DNA from 3 places in the Oceanobacillus sp. M65 genome. Region 1 is predicted to be linked to each of the others. Evidence: riboswitches for the same ligand, from Rfam matches in the RefSeq annotation. Region 1 holds a riboswitch; each other region holds the start of a gene.
What was found. A riboswitch is a leader RNA that binds a small molecule or an ion and turns the genes downstream of it on or off. The one in region 1 is predicted to bind cyclic di-GMP.
Positions count from the first base shown of each region.

Region 2: linked by a shared signal. The riboswitch ahead of motA (flagellar motor stator protein MotA) and the one ahead of ACTWPF_RS07860 (prepilin-type N-terminal cleavage/methylation domain-containing protein) in region 1 are both predicted to bind cyclic di-GMP.
Region 3: linked by a shared signal. The riboswitch ahead of ACTWPF_RS06395 (anti-repressor SinI family protein) and the one ahead of ACTWPF_RS07860 (prepilin-type N-terminal cleavage/methylation domain-containing protein) in region 1 are both predicted to bind cyclic di-GMP.

Region 1 is NZ_JBQQCJ010000002.1:62,830-67,628, reverse strand. It holds gene pilO (type 4a pilus biogenesis protein PilO) at 16-555, opposite strand; gene ACTWPF_RS07875 (hypothetical protein) at 536-1,090, opposite strand; gene pilM (type IV pilus biogenesis protein PilM) at 1,096-1,995, opposite strand; gene ACTWPF_RS07865 (prepilin peptidase) at 2,011-2,763, opposite strand; gene ACTWPF_RS07860 (prepilin-type N-terminal cleavage/methylation domain-containing protein) at 2,858-3,211, opposite strand; cyclic di-GMP riboswitch class II at 3,248-3,330, opposite strand; gene ACTWPF_RS07855 (type II secretion system F family protein) at 3,375-4,574, opposite strand; gene ACTWPF_RS07850 (type IV pilus twitching motility protein PilT) at 4,576-4,799, opposite strand, start outside.
Region 2 is NZ_JBQQCJ010000001.1:1,327,543-1,332,341, forward strand. It holds gene ACTWPF_RS06235 (YheC/YheD family protein) at 1-139, opposite strand, end outside; gene ACTWPF_RS06240 (methyl-accepting chemotaxis protein) at 291-2,276, opposite strand; cyclic di-GMP riboswitch class I at 2,529-2,613, shown strand; gene motA (flagellar motor stator protein MotA) at 2,772-3,557, shown strand; gene motB (flagellar motor protein MotB) at 3,550-4,320, shown strand; gene ACTWPF_RS06255 (chemotaxis protein CheX) at 4,338-4,799, shown strand, end outside.
Region 3 is NZ_JBQQCJ010000001.1:1,358,258-1,363,056, forward strand. It holds gene ACTWPF_RS06375 (CalY family protein) at 1-445, shown strand, start outside; gene tapA (amyloid fiber anchoring/assembly protein TapA) at 586-1,443, shown strand; gene sipW (signal peptidase I SipW) at 1,446-2,036, shown strand; gene ACTWPF_RS06390 (hypothetical protein) at 2,073-2,747, shown strand; cyclic di-GMP riboswitch class I at 2,900-2,982, shown strand; gene ACTWPF_RS06395 (anti-repressor SinI family protein) at 3,005-3,139, shown strand; gene ACTWPF_RS06400 (helix-turn-helix domain-containing protein) at 3,211-3,540, shown strand; gene ACTWPF_RS06405 (VanZ family protein) at 3,743-4,234, shown strand; gene ACTWPF_RS06410 (hypothetical protein) at 4,379-4,540, shown strand.

The sequences.
Region 1 (4,799 bases):
TAGCCCTCTGTGAGGCTATTCCGCATAGTAAGTAGAAAAGGAAATCGATGCAAATAACGAATCTCCGTCCTGGTTCAAATTTAATGTTTCGATTGTAATTAATCTTTCCCCTTCAAGTAAGGCATCTAAAAACTGATTTACTTTCTCCACACTTTTACCAGTGACCTCCATCGTATAGGTAGCTTCCTCAACCCCTGTTGTCTCTTCTTCCGTAACGTCGGTATCTTCCGTATTTCCGTTCATTGCACCTATATAATCAATACGTATGTCATTTGAATTTGCCAACTTCTGTATCTCGCGTAATAAGGAATCCATTGCTAAATAATCAGGAACCAACTGAGTAATAGTCGTAAAATCTTCCGTTACATCTTTTTCCGTTTTACCGTTGCTGGCAGTAACTTGTTTTTCAAACATGGATACCTGGCTATGTAAACTATCCGCTTCACTTTTCTGTGGTTTAACCATAAGTTGATATCCTAATAAATATACGAGGCCGAGTACAATTAGAGAGCCGACCAACACAAATATATGCTTTTTATTCAATGACTTCATCATGTGTGCCCAGCTCCTCCATTAGAATTTCTTCTTGCAATTGAACTGTTAACACAGCTTCATAGTTTTCTTCCAATGTGATGACACTCGTTAACTGTACTTCTGACACATACGCTAAATCTGATAGCTCAGCGATAAACTTTGCCACATCGTCCATACTTGGATAACTTGCTGTCACAACAAATGAATTTGCAGAAACATTTTCATAGCTTACTAGTTGTTCGGCTCCACCAAATAATCCGTACACAACGTGGAAAAGAGGTATTATAGGCGTGGCTTCTCCTTTAATTCCTTGTATCTCATTAAGCAGTTGCTCCATTTCTCTTGTTCCCGCAGTGTCTTGTTGCTGCTCAGCAATTTTAATCTCCAACCCTGTTAGATAGGTTTCAGAAGCAGAAATTTCTTTCTCCACGCTATTTTTCTGGAATAATAAAGCGGTCAATATACAACAGGCAAGAAGCAAAAACACACCTGTAGAAAGCATTAGGAATAGCTTCTTATTTGGTTGCTTTTTAATAAAATTAATTTCCGTAGTCATGTTGCTTAAACCTCATTTTTCATTGCCAGACCAAGAACGTCTGTGTATTTTGAAGGTAGCTCGCCATTTGTAAAATCCTCTACCTCTAAGGTTGACTCTATATATCTTTGTTTCAATATTGGTAAACCAGGATAATCACCAGATAATAAAAGAAGTTCTATTTGGGCATCCCCTTTTGTAATGGAATATTGGTAGAAATCAATGATGCGATTTATTTCAATTAAATACTCATCAATAGTTCGCTCAATATCTACTTCCTCTGTTGCTTGTTCCACTTTCATGTTCCTTGTAAATACAGGCTTGTTTTCTTTGAAGGCCGTTAATACAAGCGCATCTTCATTCCAGTGAACGAGAAGGATATGGTGTTGTGTTGTTTCCTGCCTCGTGGCCATGTAATACCGATATACAGACAAGGAGGTCAAATCTGCCACCACGGGACGCAGTCCTTGCTGTTCAAAAACATCAACATAATCCGTTATCTTTTCTTTTGGATAAGCAAACAGTAAAACATGTTGCTTGTCATCCTGTTTTTCAAGAAAATCTATCGCGATAGCAGGATTGGAAAAAGGTAAATAAATACTATTTCCCAGCTGTGTCTCGATATAGCCTTTCGCTTCTTCTCTTGATAAAGCTGCTGGCACTTCTAATTGCCTGATTACGACCGTGTCATCAGGTACCGCAAATAAAAGCTTTTTTCTTTTCCATTTATGCTCATGTACAAGCTGTCTGATGAGCTCAGAAAATAAAGCTTTATCCATTATCTTGCCTTCTTCTAAGACAGATGGAGGAAGCTCTAGCTCTCCGTGTTTTTGCAACCCTTCCATTTTATTGCTTTTATGATAGGTATACCGTAATTTTCGGTTCGTAATCACGATATTAACCCTGCCATTCGACATAAATCCCATACTGTCACGCCCTTATTAGAGTATTGTAATATACCAGTCTATTAATCTCTCACCATAGAAGTAAGTTATCAGGGAAGCGAGCACGATATACGGCCCAAAGGGAACCGGCTGCTTTCGGTCGATTACTTTTAGCACGATTAACAACAGCCCGACTATTGCTCCAATGATACAGGATAGAAAGAAAGCTAGAAGAGTGCCTTGTAACCCAAGCACAATACCTAGCACACCAAAAAGCTTCATATCCCCTGCGCCCATACCGCCCCTGCTAATCATAATAACTAGTGCAATAATTACCATACCAGCAATAGCGCCTACTAGACTGTCCCACCACGGTTCCAGAGGTTCAAGAAAGCGTATGATAGCGAGGAACGGCAAGAAAAATAATAAAACCTTATTGGGTATAAGCATATAAGCAAGATCTGACACAAGGATGATCATAAGCAAAGAAACGAGCAACAATGCTGTAACGATTTCCTTGTCCAATCCAATTTGTATGTAACTAAGTGCAAAAAGCACGCCTGTCAGTGCCTCAACAACTGGATAAATGGTGGAAATCGGTTTTCTACAGTATCGGCATTTACCCCGCTGTAAGGCGAATGATAAAAGCGGTATATTATCATACCAGGCCAGTTGATGGTCACAGTTTGGGCATCTGGAACGGTCATTCGCAAAAGGAATTTTCTTTGGAATCCGCAGTCCGACCACATTAAAAAAAGACCCAAAGAGCAAGCCTAAAGCAAAAAATAACAGAATCATGACACTTTCCATTTATGTACTCCTTCATGTTAAAGATGTTTATAATTGAAGAAAACGCCCTGCTTTGGGGCAAGGGCGTTGCATTGTTGTATTTTAATTATATTAATTATTCGTATTTAAAAGTTTTTCCGCCATCATCGCTTGTTGTAATTTTCACATTACCTTTAAGTTCAAAATCTTCAAGATCAACGTCTAGGAATCCTGCATCTACTAGTTCTTTCATTGTATAACCCGCTTCAGAATCAGCAGGTCCAACACCCGAAACATCAGCAAGCCTTGCAGCATTTTCAACCAACTCTTGATTCGCTGTTGTAGCTTCGGCTTTTGAATTATCAATCACATTCCCAATCGTAGGAACAGCGATCGCCACAATAATAGCTAAAATAGCAATAACAGCTAGAAGCTCTACCAACGTAAATCCTTTTTCTTTTTTCAACATTTTTTTCATGCGTGTAAGCATAAAAATCCCCGCCTCTCTAAATATGTATATTTAGTAACACAGTCAGGTCGGTTGCACTACTTGCTCCGGATTATCAAAGTGCCCAAATAGAGATAATCCTTCATAGCATCCGTCTATTTACCTAGTACTATTATATTATACAAAATTACAAATTACCACATTTTTATTGTAAATTTTCGAACATAGAAAACATCGGTATAACAACAGCGGTTATGATACCACCTACTATGAACGTAAGAACAATAATCATAAGCGGCTCTATTAACGTTTTAATTCTATTTGATAATTGTTCTACTTCTTCTTCATAAAAAGAAGCCGCTTTTGCTAGCATTTGATCCAAAGTTCCTGTTTTCTCACCAATTTGCATCATTTGAATGATTAGTGGAGTAATCACCCAGTGGTTTTTCATTGGTTTTGTGATCGACTCACCTTCACTTAGGCTTTCCTTAGAATCATGCAATACCTCTTGTATCACTTTGTTCCCAACAACTTTTTCTGTTATCTCTACTGCTTCCAATATAGGAACTGCACTGTTAACCAATGTGCTTAATGTTTGCGTCATCCGGACCAGTGCTCCCTTGTGCGCAAGAACCCCAAGAAAAGGAAAACGTAGCTTATATGTATCTATCTGATAGCGAAAACTATCATATCGTAACATATATTTCCCGAAAAAAACTAGTAATACTATAAGGAGAGCAATGCTCCACCAATAAACGCCAAGCCAATCACTAAGACTTAAAATAAATTGCGTGTACGGAGGTATTTCTTCCCCAAACGAATTAAACATAGTTACAAATTGCGGGACAATAAATACTAGTAAAAACACACTTAAAAATAATGTAATGACACCTACCACACTTGGATAAAGCAATGCGGAGACGACTTTTTGCTTATTGCGATATTCTTTCTCGTAATAAGCAGCCATTTGGCTTAGAATTTCATCTAGTTTCCCACTTACTTCTCCAGCATGAATCATATTTACAAGTAGTTTAGGAAAAACATTGGAGTGTTTCTCTGCTGCAGTAGATAGCGAGACACCCTGCTCTAATTGTTTTAGCATATCATCTAAGGCCGTACGAAGCGCATAATTATCGGTTTGTTTTGACATCGTATTTGTAGCATCCGTTATGGTAATCCCAGCATGAATCAGTGTGGAATATTGTCTCAGGAACAGAACAAAGTCTTTGTTTTTTACACGCTTAATTAAAATAATATCTTTATTCCACGGTTTCGTTTCTTCAATTCGTGTAATTAAAAGCCCTTGTTTTTCTAATTCGCTAAGAGCTCGATGCTTTGAATCGGCATCAATTTTCCCTTTAATTCGTTCACCCGACATCCGTTTGCCGACATATTGAAAGTCCATACTAGGAGCTCCTTCCTTGCATAAACGGTGCTGCTGCTTCCATGGAAATCTGGTCTTCTTGCAGAAGTCGCTTCAATTCCATATCTAATGTATGCATTCCATGATCTTTTGAAGTTTGTAATACATTTTGGATTTGATGCAATTTCTCATTTCGAATAAGGTTCTTTACAGCGGAAGTATTTCGAAGCACCTCTGTTGCTGCCCTTCTTCCTGTATGGTCCTTTG
Region 2 (4,799 bases), on a different contig from region 1:
CGGCAATTGAACTAAATATGAAGATACTTTGGTTAAGATTTTTTTGTTTTATGAGTATTGAAAAGTGTTCTGATGCCTCAACCATTGTAGTTGCTATATTAACAATTTGCGAGTACTGTTTATTATCTAAAGTTGTCATTAATAAATGCTCCTAACTTAATTTGTAATAGTATGTATACATGGTGCGTACATACTTATTATATCGGATATATTAGCACAATTTTAAAGAAGGTTTTTGAAGATAGACGAATATAAAAAAGAGGAGTTCTAGAAAACTCCTCTTTTTTATGTTACAACTTAAACTGTTCCACTACCTCCTGCAATTCCTCCGCCATAATGGAAAGGGAATTAGCAGAATCGGTAATTTCCTCCATGGATGCTAGCTGTTCCTCTGTTGATGCAGAAACGTTTTGTGCTGCTCCAGATGTAGTTTCAGAAATACCTGCAAGACTATCAAATGTTTCAACAAATTGGTCTGTACCTGACGAGATTTCTTGAATTTTTGAAGCAACTTGCTGGATCTGTGTCGTTACTGTATTTACAAATGATGTAATATCATTAAAGGACTGACCAGCTTCGCCAACCACTTCAATTCCTCGATCTACTTCGGTTGTACCAGTTTCCATCGCTTTGACTGCATCGATGGATTCGCTCTGTATAGATTGAATCATATTCTTAATCTGCTCGGATGATTGAGATGATTGCTCTGCAAGCTTACGAACCTCATCTGCTACAACGGCAAAGCCTTTCCCATGTTCGCCAGCTCTTGCCGCTTCAATAGCAGCATTTAAGGCTAATAGATTGGTTTGCTCTGCGATGTTCGTGATCACATCTACGATTTCCCCAATTTCTCTCGTTTTATTGCCAAGACCTTTGATGTTTCCTGAAAGTTCATGGACTGTTTTCTTAATGAATTCCATTTGTCCTACTGTTGTTCTAATTGCTTTATTCCCAGCATCAATAACAACATTAGCATCTTCTGCAGTGGAAGCAACTTCATTGGAACTGGTTGCAATCTGTTGGATGGATGAAGACATTTCCTGTGCCATTCTGGAGCTAGCATCTATGCTGCTAGATTGACTTTCCACTCCGGATGCTACATCTTGTATAGAATTTGTAATCTGTTCTGTAGCTACCGTGTTCTGTTGTGAACTCGCATTTAACTCCTCTGAGGAGGCTGCAAGGTTATTTGCTTTGTCACGTACTTGTACAATCACTTCATTTAAATGTTTTCTCATGCGATTGAAGGCATTTGCCAATTGGCCAATTTCATCATTACTATGATTTTCAACCTCGACAGTTAAATCGCCCTTACTCATTTTATCAGCAACTTCAACCAAATTATTAACTGGGCGAGTGATAGAACGAATGATGAATAGAACAACTGCAATTCCAATGACAAGCGCGATGGCAATTACAATAATTGTTTTATGGAAAATGGGCGCCACAGCATCATCTACTTCATCTTGGAACATAGAACCAGCTATCTTCCAGCCGGAAGTTTCGTTTGTTGTAAAGGCAAGCTTTTTATTTTCTCCGTCCATTTCATAACTAAACTTGCCCTTATTAGATGCATAAAGATCATCGATAAACGAAGCGGTTGCCTCCGACCCAGCCTCATTTGTAGGGTGTGTAATATAATGCTTTGTCCCGTCAAGTAAATACACATATCCTTCTTTGCCGATGTTAATCTCACCAACCATCGCTGATAAGCTATCAAGTTTTAAATTAGCTCCAATAACACCTTGTCCATCAGCAGTTGTCTTGGCAATCGTCACTACAATTACCTGAGTCGAATTTGATAGATAAGGCTCTGTAATGACCACTTCACCTTTATTTTCCATTGCCAGTTGATACCAAGGACGTTCTCGAGGATCATAATCCGCCGAATTTTTAAATTTATCAGGAGACTTTATAAAATCTCCTTCAACTGTCCCCACATAGGTTTGTTCCACATCAACCTTAGAATCTTGAATTCTATCAAGTAAAGCTTTAATTTGGTCTGTATCCTGGTCTATAAGGGCTTCCGCAGAAATTGCATTGGATAGAAAGTCCACGTTTTCCATTTGTGCCTGAAGTAGCTGATTAATCGTTTGATCTACCATTTGCAGACTTTCCTCTGCGGTATTCAGCATTCGACTATCTGTGTTACTTTTCGCACTCATGTAAGATGTATAGGCAATAATGCAACTAGGAACGAGCAACACCAGCAAAAAGGATAAAAGAAGCTTGTTCTTTAAGCTGAACTTGAATCTTTTTAATTTGAATTTCTTCATGTAATAACACCACTCTCATTGATAATTTATTTTGAAATGTACATTCTCAAGTTATATCGACAAAGAAAACAAATTATGTAGAAAAATGTAGAATAATATTTTAGCTAAAGCGGGTAGGACACTATATAATCACACTCTGCAAAAAAATTGGAGTATTGTACCAAATTTTATTTTTTACATTATCCCTAAATTATTTTTGAAATGAGACGATATAAAAGCATAGGTATTTTTAACTAATGGGACAAAATCCAATTCTAGAAAAGGCAAACTGCTTGAAAGAGTAGGACGCAAAGCAAAGGGTCTAAGGTTCTCAAGCTACGATCGCCTGGCTGCCAAAAAGATAATCAATTATTCTTTTTTGGCTATTCTACTTTTAAGGGATAGCGTTTTTAATAAGGCTGAAAAAGGTTGAACGAATATTAAAGATCCTCCTCACCTTAACGAAACCTACTAGTTAATTTTACAACTGACAACGAGATAAAGGAGACATGTGTAATGGATAAAACGTCTGTCATTGGCGTCATACTAGGTGTGATTGCAGTCGGTGTAGGGATGGTATTAAAAGGTGTAGGCGTTGCAGCATTAGTAAACCCTGCTGCCATTCTAATCATCCTCGTGGGAACAGCAGCTTCGGTGGTTATTGCCTTTCCAATGAGCACCGTTAAGAAAATTCCTTCTCTGTTTAAAATTATTTTTTCTGAAGAAAAGCAGGAAAACACGCAGGAATTAATCATGACGTTTACAGAGTGGGCTGATCAAACAAGAAAAGAAGGTCTACTATCATTAGAAAGACAAGTAGAAGAAACAGAGGATCCTTTCTTATCCTCAGGCTTACAACTTGCGATTGATGGTCAACCAGCAGAGTTTATACGTGAAGTTATGCTGGAAAAGGTAGACGCGATGGAGTCGAGACACCAGGAAGGCGCTGCCGTTTTTTCTCAAGCAGGAACGTATGCCCCGACCCTTGGAGTACTTGGTGCCGTAATTGGTTTAATAGCAGCACTAAGTGATATGAATGATATCGAAGCATTAGGCCATGCGATTTCCGCAGCTTTTATAGCTACTCTACTCGGTATCTTTACAGGGTACGTGCTATGGCACCCATTTGCCAATAAGCTAAAGGAAAAGTCAAAGAAAGAAGTGCAACGTAAAGAAGTGATCGTGGAAGGGATCCTTTCTATTACGAATGGCGATTCTGCCATGATGGTAAGAGATAAATTAGGATCATATTTATCTACAAAGGAATTAAAGGCGTTAAGGCAGGAACAGGAAGATGCGTAGGAAGAAAAAAAATAGAGAAAACCATATTGATGAATCCTGGCTCTTACCATATTCCGATCTACTTACCTTACTTGTAGCACTCTTCATTGTCTTATTCGCCATGAGTGAAATAGATTCGGAAAAGTATAACCAGCTTTCCACTGTATTCCAAGAAGAATTTTCGGGTGGGGCTAGTTTTATGGAAGAAAGCAATGCACCGAATGAATCAACTGTCGATATTCCTGAAGACGATGAGGAGCAAGAGATACAAGAAGAGCCCAAACAGGTAAGCAAAGAAGATGAAGAGCTTGAAGAGCTGGAGACAATCCAAGAGCACATTAATAGCTATATCAAAGAAGAAGAGCTTGAAGAGGTGTTTGATACACAGCTCACGGATGAAGGATTATTGCTTACGATTTTGAATGATATTTCTTTTGACTCGGGTAGTGCAGAGGTAAAAGAAAGAGGGCAGCGTCTTGCAAAGGATGTTTCAGAACTTCTCTATACAGACCCACCACATCAGATCGTTGTAAGTGGGCATGCAGACGATCGCCCCGTTTATAACGCAGAATTTGCTTCAAACTGGGAGCTTAGTGTCATGCGCGCGATTAATTTTATGGGGCTGATCCTAGAGAACGATCAGCTTGACCCAGGCAAATTTAGTGCAAAGGGATACGGGGAACACCAACCAATTGTGCCAAACAACTCGGAAGCAAACCGGGCAAAAAATAGGCGAGTAGAAGTACTCATTCTACCTAATTACGATATAACGACAAATGAATAATAAGGGGAGATAGCAAGATGACAACAACAGCCAATCAACAGAGCAAAGTTATAACACATTTACTTAATGGCACAAATACTACCATGAAATCCATTATCCCAGTAGCTCAAAACGTTTCAAAACCACAACTACTAACAGAGCCGCCAATTGTAGAGTATGGTGTGCTAATAGGGATAACAGGCGACATCAGAGGAAAAATCATGCTCTCAGGTGATCCCGCTGTCTTTAGTGGAATTGGCGGTGTCATGTTTGGAATGGCTGTGGAGGGAGAGATGCTTGTCTCTTTTAGTGGAGAGCTGGGGAATATGATAGCCGGTGGAATTGCGACCATTATCGTGAATGAAGGGCTGACAACTGATATTACAGCACCAACAGTATTACAGGGATCTACAAAGATTTCTGGTTACAAAAAAGCAATACAATTAACAGCAGGCTTTGAAAATCTTGGTGAATTAGATGTCATGTTCTTATTAGATAGC
Region 3 (4,799 bases), on a different contig from region 1:
AAATTTAAAGCCGGGTGATTGGATGAACCGTTCATTTACTCTTGGTAATGGTGGCTCACTTGAAATTGCTGAAGTTCTACTACAAACCTCGTATGAAGTTATCGACGCTGGGAGCGACAATGCTGGAGAAGATTTCGGTGAGCATATCAGAGTCAACTTCTTATGGAATGAAGACAAAGCAGTATTAGGACCATGGTCTCCAGATAATGTTGTCTACTATACGACGCTTGCAGAATTGCAGAGTATGTCTCCAGACGCAGTGGCTAATGAAATCTTTATTCCATTCTTTGAAGAACGTGGTGGACTACAACCAGGCGATTCGGACGAATTACATGTTCAATTTGAATTTGTTGATAACGGAGAAGATCAAAACAAATTCCAAGGAGATTCTTTAGAACTTGATTGGAACTTTACTGGACACCAAGGTGAAGGTGAAAGAAGATAAGTTAGTTTGGAAAGGCGGGATATTCCCGTCTTTCTTCCATACATATTATATAACAGAGATTTTGCTTTCGTAAGGGCAGCACATATAGCTGCGTTTACGAAAGCAATGAATCATGTTGAATGGAGGGAAATAGGTTGCGAATGAGCCGGATGCGAAAGTTTAAAAGGTATAAGCAATTTGTGATGGTATGGAAGGTTGTAGCTATTTGTTATATTTCGGTATTTACGCTTGGATATCTTGCTTCCGGAACAGGAGCCTATTTCGTATCCTCACAGGAAAGTGAACAAGTTATTCAGGCGGGGACATGGTGGGATGGTAGTGAGCTTGACTTTGTAGGCAAACCAACAGTGGAAGAAAAAGCCTGCCCTCAGATGAACGTTAGCATGGAATTGGAAAATAAAGGTTTTTCCATGACAGATACAACTACCTATGAAGTGTTCTATTCCGAAACTGGCAATCCACAAAAAACGGGTAAGAAAGTAGCGAGTGGTGAAATTAAAACGCTTGAAAAGGGTGAAACAGTGTCCTTAAGCTACAAGGCAGAAAAAGAAGGCTTTTATGTTTTTAAAGCACTTCAGCATCCATTATATGGCGAAGAAACAGAGAAACCATTAGAGGTTTGGAGCAAAAAAGTAAATGCAAAATGTAAAGAGAAAAAGGTAAAAGAAGAATCAGATGAAGGAGTAGAACAGAAAAAAGACGAGGACATTTTTAACGAGGATAACAAAAAAGAAGAGTCGAAGAGCACCGATGATACGCAAGAGAAAGCTAAACCAGAAACAGAAAAGGCTCCTGTGGAGGAAGAGAAGGACACTTCATCAACTGAGGAAAACAAACAGGAAACAGACGCATCAGAAGCTGAATCAGAAAAACAGGAAGTAAAACAAGAAAAGCAAACGGAAAAGCAGGTAGAAAAACAGCCAGAGAAGAAGCAACAAGAGCAAAATGAAGGGACAGAGCAACCATCTACTGGAACCAAAGAGGAAGAGGGAGAATAAACATGTCACTTAAACAAGTAAAAAAGTGGGTTAGCCACATTACGACCTATGTATTGTTCGCTGCACTAATTGTAATGGCAGTTGTCGTAGTCTCTTCTAAAGCGTCTGGGGGAGAACCAGAAATTGCTGGTTACCAGCTGAAAACCGTGTTATCAGGCTCCATGGAACCAGGAATTCAAACTGGCTCGTTAATCGCTGTTATGCCCGATGGGGATATGAAACGGTTTAAAGACGGGGATGTCATCACGTTCATGGATGAAGAAGAAAAACTCATTACTCACCGCATTACCGAAGTAATGGCAAGTGGGGAGCAAGTGATGTACCGGACAAAAGGTGATAACAATAATGTGGAAGATCTTCAGCCAGTATTATCTGAGAACGTCGTGGCGGAATACACTGGTTTCACGATCCCTTATCTTGGATATCTGGTTAACTTTGCACAGTCTCGAAATGGAGCATTTCTATTACTCATTCCAGGGATTTTACTGCTATGCTACTCCGGCCTAACGATTTGGCGGACCCTAGGAGAAATAGAGAAGCAAAATAAAAAAGGTGATCAGAAACTGGAAGAAGGGCAATCACTTTCTTCCTAACAATAGAAGAAAATCGGATTTTAGGGGGTGGATTCCATGAATAAACGTTTCTTCATTCTAAGTTTTGTTTTACTACTATGCAGCTTTTTCCCATTAGGGTACGTATCCGCAGCGGAAGCAAATGAAGCAGACGCTTCTAAGGAGTTGGATATTCAACTTACGCCAAACGACTATTTGTTCCAGGTTCCCAATATGAAGCCAGGCGATTGGGCGCCAAGGGATCTTAAAATCTCTAATGACGGCAGACAGGATTTTAGTTATCATGTAGAGCTGGCAAATACGACGGAAGAGGAAAAGCTGTTTAATGAATTAATAATTGAAGTAGCAGACGAGGATGAACAACTTTATAAAGGGAATCTGCCGAATTTCGCCATCCCGGACAGAAGTCTGGATGTCGGAGAACAAGAGGAACTGAAGCTAACCGTTTATTTCCCAGACCATCTGGGGAACGAATTTCAAGGCCTTGAAACGGAGTTTGTTCTCATCTTCACCGCAGAAGGAGAGGAAGATCAGCAAGACTCCATTAGTGTAGGTGGTAATGTTAGTAATGGAGATGGGAATGGAACTTCGGGGGATAAAGGTGGAGCAGCCTTACCTAATACATCAACAGATATTTTTACTCTTCTCCTTTTCGGAACGATTTTACTGGCAGTCGGGGGCGGCATTCTTGTTATACGTAAACTACGGTTGATTAAAGATCATCGTATCTAATATTTTCCATATTCTTCGACAAAAACAGGTGTAAGATATTCCATTTCTCTTACAAAACTAGTTGAAATAAGACAAAAGAACCTACGCAAATAGTCGTGAATTTGTAGTATCATATTACTAGGCAGTTCTATTTAGTGTCATAACTACATTTCCTCAGAAAAAGGCATACTCATCGAAAGACGAGGACGCAAAATCACAGATCTACGGCATATGCTAGGATGGCTGGGTTATCTGGAAATAATAATGGGGGATAGGATATGGAAAAAATAGTTGAGCAGTTATCGTTAGATGGTGAATGGATTGAATTAATCAAAAGGGCAAAGAATCTTGGGATCACTACAGAGGAAATACGTCAATTTCTAAAACAGACGGAATCATTACATAATGCCTGAATTTAATTGTACTTTATATAGAACTCCTCACCCACTTTATGTTATAATTCGCTTTGAAAGAAGGTGAGGGCTTGATCGGTGAAAAAATCAAACAACTTCGCACAGAAAAAAAGATGTCCATTTCTGAATTAGCTGAAAGAGCAGGGGTCGCTAAATCATACCTTAGTTCGATTGAACGTAACCTTCAGACAAACCCATCGATCCAGTTTATTGAAAAAATAAGCACCGTTCTTGGTACAACGGTTAATGATCTTCTACGGGAAGAAAACATAAGCGGTCCTGAGGATTTAGATAACGAATGGTTGAAGATCGTACAGGAAGCAATGGAGTCTGGTGTTTCAAAAGAACAGTTTAAGGAATATCTAGAGTTTAACAAATGGCGCAGTAATAAAGATAGATGACCCATCAAAGCCGTTGCAGTGATGCACGGTTTTTTGTTTGGTTTTTTCTCATTCGGGGTATTGCCGATATGGTGGATTAAGGTTATTTTATTAAGGTGGCCATTATAAATAACTCTGAATAAATAATTCATACATGTGCCGGGGGAAGCCCAAAAAGCGGACTACACAAAAAGCATATATAACAAGACAAGGAGAATGAATTTTGAAGAAACACATTTTCTGGCTTTTACCCATATGCTGGATGGGGATCATTTTTTACTCTTCCCATCAGCCTTATGAAAATCAAGATGTGAAACCACTTTTGAACAATTTCATAAACGTAAGTTTTCTTGAGCCGTATTTAAACTGGTTATCCTTCACCTATCATGAAAGTGTCGTTAGCGTGGAAGAGTTAGGTGTTGCTGGATTTATCGAATTTTTCATTCGTAAAGGTGCCCACGTATCTGTGTTCTTAGTACTCTGTTTGCTTTTTTATGTGGCCTTTCGAAAAGCTGGAAAACAAAATCATAGTAAAGCGCTAATCTTCTCTTTGTTTCTAACGGTAATTTATGCCATATCGGATGAAATTCACCAAGGATTCACACCAAACAGAACGCCCTACGTAGGTGACGTCATACTTGATAGCTTTGGTGCCCTGTTGGCGGTAGGCCTACTTGTACTTTTTCATAAAAGAAAAGATAGAAGACCTCTATAAAGTTGTCCAGGGAAACGAATAAGGTAATGAGGTATTAATTTTTTGTAAATTTTGAGCATCTACGACAAGGTTCGACAACATTCTGTTCGTTCATATGCTATTATGCAACAGGTAAGATATTTTTCAAAAGGCGGGGTATGAATAATGGAGCAAGAAAAGTTTAAAACGATGCTAAAAAAAGTAATTCATGATACCGAAACGCATCATATACAATCCTCTCAAGAAATGATTCAGACTTTAATTGATGAACTCACACATGAAAGACTACTTCCGAATGTCCAGCAATCTGTACTGAAAAGTAAATAAAGTAAAAAGCGGTCAAGATAAACCGTTACGTTAAAGCTCGCCTCTTAAGAATGGTAGCAAATAGAGGAGAGCTTCTTTGTGGCGTGATTTTATGCTGCTAGTGTTCTCATAGATCTTTTTCCTGTATATAATTTCCCCTTGTGTTTCATTTTTCTTACACTCTTCGTTTTACCAATTTTTCCATTCTCCTAAAAAGTCTTTCTTTCTGAATCTTTTCTATTCAAATTCTTTATTATAGCGCTATCTCTTGCTCCATTTT